DNA from 2 places in the Oceanicaulis sp. UBA2681 genome. Region 2 is predicted to be linked to the other one. Evidence: predicted binding sites of a transcription regulator. Region 2 holds the regulator's gene; the other holds the start of a gene.
What was found. Region 2 encodes LexA, which represses DNA repair genes until DNA is damaged. Its sites were predicted from a motif close to ATGTTCCNCTTGTGTTCC; they were not measured.
Positions count from the first base shown of each region.

Region 1 (3,409 bases), on a different contig from region 2:
AGGCCGCGCAGGGAATCCAGAAGCCGCGTATTGTCGCGCTGGTGCAGGCCGATGGACGGCTCATCCAGCACATAGAGCACACCCGTCAGACCAGAGCCGATCTGGCTGGCCAGACGAATACGCTGGCTCTCCCCGCCCGACAGCGTGCCAGAGGCGCGGCTGAGCGTGAGATAATCCAGGCCCACATCGACCAGGAATCTCAGGCGGTCCCGGATTTCCTTCAGGATGCGCCGGGCGATCTCCTGATCCTTGGCCGACAGCGTGTCTTCCACCGCTTCAAACCAGCGCAGCGCCGCCTTGATGGATTTCTCCCCGGCGATGGAGATGTCTGCGCCGTCGATCTTCACCGCCAGCGCTTCGGGCTTCAGACGTTTGCCGTCGCACACATCACAGGGCTGGGCGGACTGAAAGCGCGCCAGATCCTCGCGCACCCAGCTGGAGTCCGTTTCCCGCCAGCGCCGCTGCAGGTTCGGCATCACCCCTTCAAACGCCTTGGAGGTGGTGAACTGGCGCAGCCCGTCTTCGTAGGTGAACTTGATCTTGTCCTTGGTGCCGTGCAGCACGATCTTGCGAAAGCTCGCGTCCAGATCGCGCCAGGGCGTGTACATGCTGGCGCCGTAATGATCGGCGATGGCCTGCAGGGTCTGCTGGTAGAGCTTGGAGGTCGCCCGGCTCCAGGGCGCAATGGCGCCGTCATAAAGCGACTTGTCGCGGTCGGGGACCACCATGTCCTCGTCAAACTCCAGGCTCTGACCCAGCCCGTCACAGGCCGGGCAGGCGCCGAACGGATTGTTGAACGAGAACAGGCGCGGCTCGATCTCTTCAATCGTGAAGCCGCTGACCGGGCAGGCGAATTTTTGCGAGAAGATGATCCGCTCGCCGGTTTTATGCTCGCCATGATCTGACGCGAACTCGGCCATGGCGATGCCGTCGGCAAGACGCAGTGCGGTCTCCAGGCTGTCGGCGAGGCGTTGTTCGAGCCCCTCCTTGGTGACCACCCGGTCCACCACCACGTCGATATCGTGCTTGAATTTCTTGTCGAGCTCGGGCGCGTCTTCCAACGCATAGAACTCGCCATCCACCTTCACGCGCTGGAAGCCCTGTTTCAGAAGCTCGGCGAACTCCTTGCGGTATTCGCCTTTCCGGCCGCGCACGATGGGCGCCAGCAGATAAAGCCGCGCGCCGTCGTCGAGCGCGGTGATCTTGTCCACCATCTGAGAGACGGTCTGCGCCGAGATCGGCTCGCCGGTGGCGGGCGAATAGGGCACGCCCACCCGCGCCCAGAGAAGGCGCATATAGTCGTAAATCTCGGTCACCGTGCCCACGGTGGAGCGCGGGTTTTTCGAAGTGGTCTTCTGCTCAATCGAGATGGCGGGCGACAGGCCTTCGATGGAGTCCACATCCGGCTTGCTCATCAGCTCCAGGAACTGGCGCGCATAGGCGGACAGGCTCTCTACATAACGGCGTTGGCCCTCGGCGTAGATGGTGTCGAAGGCGAGCGAGGACTTGCCCGATCCCGACAGCCCCGTGAACACGATCAGCTCGTCACGCGGCAGGTCCACCGACACGCCCTTGAGATTGTGTTCGCGCGCGCCGCGCACGGAAATGGTTTTGAGCTTGTCAGTCATGAATGACGCAAAGTCCTTAGCTGGCGGCCGGGCCGGGCGGGCGTATCGGGCGTTACTTAGGGCTCCACAGCGCTCCTATCCACCGTGTAGGCGCCGACAGCGGCGCCCGGCGATGGACTCGGGCAGCGGGATAGGCTTCGTTAACACCCGACTCGCGCCTCAATTGACGCGCGGAACGGAATGTGAACAAATAAGACGCGAAAGACAAGCGGGAGACGCGGTATGGCTGGTTCTGTAAACAAGGTGATCCTGGTGGGCAATCTGGGCGCCGACCCTGAAGTGCGGCGCCTGAATTCCGGCGATCCGGTCGTGAACCTGCGCATCGCCACGTCCGAGAACTGGCGCGACAAGTCCACCGGCGAACGCCGCGAGAAGACCGAATGGCACAACGTCGTGATCTTCAACGACAACCTCGCCAAGGTCGCGGAAAATTACCTCAAGAAGGGCTCGAAGGTTTACATCGAGGGCCAGCTTCAGACCCGCAAATGGCAGGACCGCGACGGCAATGACAAATACACCACCGAAGTGGTGCTGCAGCGCTATCGCGGCGAGCTGACCATGCTGGACGGTCGCGGCGAAGGCGGCGGCGACCGCATGGGCGGCGGCTATAACAACAACCAGATGGACGATCGTTCCGGCGGCGGCCAGGGTGGTTACAATCAGGGCGGTGGGCAAGGCGGTGGTCAGCGCAGCAACGCCCCGCGCGAGGATTTCACCTCCGACACCCTGGACGACGACATCCCGTTCTAGGGGCTCTCATCTGGCCCAGACGAAAAAAGCCCGGCGCAGCGCGCCGGGCTTTTTGCTGTTCATTTGCGACTTCGGCTCAGGGCGTGAACCAGTTGAGCGTCGCGGTGGTCTGGCTGCCGCTGGGCTGGGCCGCGCCGCCGATGGTGGCGATCTGTGATCCCACCGTGACCGCGCCCAGGCCGTGCCGGGGCGTGGGCATGCGGCCCATCTCGGTCCAGGCGTCGGTTTGCGGGTCATAGCGCCAGACCTGGGCGTAGACGCCGCCGCCTGAATTATCAAACCACTCGCCGCCAAACACATAGAGCGCGCCATCGACGCTGGCGGCGGCGAGGCCGCCGGCGCCGCGCGGCCCGGCTTCAGGCTCGGGCAGGGGCGCGCGGGTCTCCCAGCTGTCGCTTTGCGGGTCATAGGCTTCGTGCACGGGCGTGTTGCCGCCGGTCACCGTACGTCCGCCCACCACATGCAGGCGCCCCTCCAGCTCTGCGCCCGCTGCGGAATTGCGCGCGGTGGGGGCGGGGGCTGCGACCGACCAGGTCTGGGCGGCGGGGTCCGTGACGATATGGGCGTTGGTGTCGGCGTGGTCTGACCAGGCCTTGTTGCTGAGGCCCGCCGGGCGTCGGCCGGTGACCACATGCAGGCGTCCGTTCAGCGCGACGCAGACCGTCTCGGCATAGGGTTCAGCCATGGCCGGGCCATTGCGCCATTGATTGCGACCGGGATCAAACACCCGAACGCCATTGCTCATCGCCCACATCCCGCCGGTCTGGGCGGTGAAGCCTCCGACGGCATACACTAGGCCCTCAAGGCCCACCAGATTGGGGTGGTGCAGCGGCACGGGCAGGCGCGCCTGTTCGCGCCAGCGATCTGCGCCGGGCGCTAATGAGAAAACGCGATCCGAGATGCCGATCCGGCCGCGCCCCACATCGGGGCTCAAACCGCCCGCCACGTAAAGCACGCCCTCAAGGACAGCCGGGTAAATCTCCTGAACCCGCAGGGGCAGGTCTGGCCCTGCGCGCCAGGGCGACGCATCA
Region 1 is NZ_DEMB01000016.1:68,896-72,304, reverse strand. It holds gene uvrA (excinuclease ABC subunit UvrA) at 1-1,628, opposite strand, end outside; gene ssb (single-stranded DNA-binding protein) at 1,851-2,378, shown strand; gene B3M53_RS11595 (Kelch repeat-containing protein) at 2,455-3,409, opposite strand, start outside.
Region 1: uvrA (excinuclease ABC subunit UvrA) is a predicted target of LexA. The motif match lies at 1,801-1,818, and genes of this name have one in related genera.

Region 2 (3,409 bases):
CTGCAACGCACCGGAGCGAGCTATCGCCCGGAACGTGCGGCGCTGGCCTGCGACTCTCTGGGATGCACGGGGCGCACCGCGGAAGGCTTGCTGCTCGCCGTCACGGATAATCCCGAGGCGCTGGAGGATGATTGCGACCAGGCGGATCTGATCGTCTTTGACGGGGTCGTCTCCGCCTGGCGTAAGCGCCGTTGTGCAGCCTTGCTGTTAGATGACCCGGCGCGCGCCGAACTCGGCGGGCTGGAGTTCTGGGTGCATGACGGCCGGGTGGTCCGCATGCGCGGCGCCGAGCAGGCCCGGCAGGGCCGTTTATGGGGCGGCGCGCAGGGCAGCTAGCTTATTGAAGCTTGAGCCCGGATTGAGACATGCGCCAGAGCAGGGCGTCGATGCGGTCCTGACCAAAGAAAGGTTCGCCGTTAAACACCATCAGCGGCACGCCCCAATGACCCGCCGCATCCTGATTGGCTTCGTTTTCGAGGATCTGGGCGTCAATCTGGTCGGATTGGGCGTCCGCTTCCGCATTCAGCCAGTCCGGGTCCAGTCCAGCCTTGTGAGCGGCTTCATCCAGCGCGCCGTCATCGGTCCAGGGTGTTTCATAGCCTGCGCTTGCGCCGCCCCAGATGCGCCGGCTGGCGGCGGCGATATACGCTAGCCCGTCGCCGGTTTGCGTGGCCAGAACGCCCAGTCGGTTGAGATAGGTGATGCGCGGCTGCTCAGGGGCGATCTTCAGTGTGCCTAGATCCTGAGCGATCGGATCGGGCGAAGGCGCGCTGATGGGGAGGCCCAGGCGTTCCGCCTCGCGCGCCACATCAATGAGCACATAATGGATCCAGCGCGAATCGCGTTCTTCGAAGAACTCAGGGCTGCGCACCGCCAATGGGCGCACAATACGGACATTGACCGTGAAGCCGTATTGATCGCGCAGGGCCAGCAGGCGCTGTGCTGCGATATAGCTGTAGGGGCTTCGAAACGACCAATAAAGGTCAAAGCTGAGCGCGGTCTGATCTGTCATGGTCTGTGCTGTCCTGATCGGGCAAAGCCCCGAACGGCAATACTAAACCGCGCAAATCAGCGCGCCTAGTGATAGCGCCGGATCAAGCCGACCAGACGCCCCTGCACCTTGACCTCGTTCGGGCCGAAAATGCGGGTTTCATAGGCCGGGTTCGCCGCTTCCAGAGCGATGGAGCCGCCCTTTTTGCGCAGCTTTTTCAGCGTGGCTTCTTCGTCATGGACGAGGGCGACAACGATGTCGCCGCTATTGGCGGTGTCGCCGCGTTTGATCACCACCAGATCGCCGTCGAGAATACCGGCGTCGATCATGGAATCGCCATGCACTTCCAGCGCGAAATGCTCGCCGCCGGAAATCATGTTCGCCGGAACGGGCAAGCGGTCGGTTTCATGCTGGATCGCCTCAATCGGCACGCCGGCCGCGATTCGGCCCAGAACCGGCACGTCCACGCCCTGAATGCTTTCTTCGTGAGCGGGGGCGCCGAAGGGCGCTTTCACCACATTGGAGGCAGGCGCTGACGCGGGAGCGCCGGTTTGCGGCAGCTTCAGCACTTCCAGAGCGCGCGCCCGGTGGGCCAGCCGACGGATGAATCCGCGTTCTTCCAGAGCGCTGACCAGTCGATGCACGCCGGACTTGGAGGCGAGGTTGAGCGCTTCTTTCATTTCGTCAAAGGAAGGCGACACGCCGTCTTCAGACAGACGCTTGTTGATGTAGAGCAAAAGCTCGTGCTGCTTTTTGGTCAGCATGGTCGCCTCTTGGAACAAAATAGAAACTTACTAAAAGTGTTCTATGCATGTTCCGTCTTAACGTCAAGTGAAGCTGCGACGCGTTTAGAGCCCCATAAGGGTGCGCGTCGCGGCGGTGACATCGTCCTGCCGCATCAGGCTTTCACCGACCAGCAGAGACTTGGCGCCAGCGTGCTGCAATCTGACAGCGTCGTCACGGGTGAAGATGCCGCTTTCCGCCACCAGAAGCCTGTCATCACCCACCATAGGGGCAAGAGTTTCAAAGGTTTCCAGTGAGGTTTCGAAGGTGCGCAGATTGCGGTTGTTCACCCCCACAAGCGGGCTGGGGAGGGCCAGAGCGCGTTTCATTTCGGCGGCGTCATGCACTTCGACCAACGCATCCATATCCCATTTGAACGCTTCCTCGATCAGCGCGGCGGCGAGGGAATCATCAACGCTGGCGAGAATCACCAGGATGCAATCCGCGCCCAGCGCGCGTGATTCGGCGACTTGCCAGGGGTCGTAGAGAAAATCCTTGCGCAGGACCGGCAAAGACACCGCCGCGCGCGCCGCGACCAGATAGTCATCATGGCCCTGAAAGCTGGGCGCGTCGGTCAGAACAGACAGGCAGCTTGCGCCCCCGTCTTCATAGGCTTTGGCGAGTATGGGCGGGTTGAAGTCTTCGCGGATCAGGCCCTTGGACGGGCTGGCTTTCTTCACTTCCGCGATCAGGCTTAGCCCATGCTCGGTCGCATCGCGCTCCAACGCCGCCTTGAAACCGCGGACCGGGCTCGCCTGCTGGGCGCGCTCGCAGACCGCTTCATACGGGAGCGCGGCCTTGCGCTCGGCGATATCGGCGCGCTTGTAGGCTTCAATTCGGTTCAGGACGTCGCTCATCGGGCGTGTTCTCTTCAAGGTTTAAGCGCTTAGGCGTTGCTGGCTCTGACAAGGGCGTCGAGCGCAGCTTGCGCGCGGCCGTCATCAATTGCGGCCCCAGCCAGTTCCGCGCCGGTCTTCAGGTCTTCAGCCAAGCCTGCGAGCTTCAGCGCGGCGGCGGCGTTGATCAGGACAATATCGCGATAGGGGCCTTGCGCGCCCTTCAGGAGGTCTCGGATCGCCTGCGCGTTCTCTTCAGGTTCGCCGCCTTTCAGATCATCCAGCGCGGCGCGGCGCAGCCCTGCATCCTCAGGCGTGATCTCGTATTCACGGATCTCGCCGTCCGGCGTCAGTTCGGCGACAAAGCTGACGCCGGTGGTGGTGATTTCATCGAGCCCGTCTTCGCCATACACGATCATGGCGGCGTCCGCGCCCAAGCCGCGCAGGGCTTCGGCCATGGGAACCAGCCATTTGCGGTCAAACACGCCCAGGAGCTGACGTTTCGCGCCGGCGGGGTTTGATAGCGGACCCAGCAGGTTGAAAATCGTCCGCACGCCCAGCGTCTTGCGCGCCGGCCCCACATGACGCACCGCGCCGTGGTGAGCCTGGGCGAACAAAAAGCCCACGCGCGCCTGACCCAGTGCGGCTTCCACCTGATCAGGGCGGGCGAACAGATTTACGCCCAGGCTTTCCAGCACTTCCGCAGAGCCCGATTTGGAGGAGGCGGCCTTGTTGCCATGTTTGGCGACGACGGCGCCTGCGCCAGCGGCCACGAGGGCGGCGGCGGTCGAGATGTTCC
Region 2 is NZ_DEMB01000008.1:127,239-130,647, forward strand. It holds gene B3M53_RS05780 (ComEC/Rec2 family competence protein) at 1-336, shown strand, start outside; gene B3M53_RS05785 (2-hydroxychromene-2-carboxylate isomerase) at 338-1,012, opposite strand; gene lexA (transcriptional repressor LexA) at 1,078-1,755, opposite strand; gene trpC (indole-3-glycerol phosphate synthase TrpC) at 1,840-2,631, opposite strand; gene trpD (anthranilate phosphoribosyltransferase) at 2,661-3,409, opposite strand, start outside.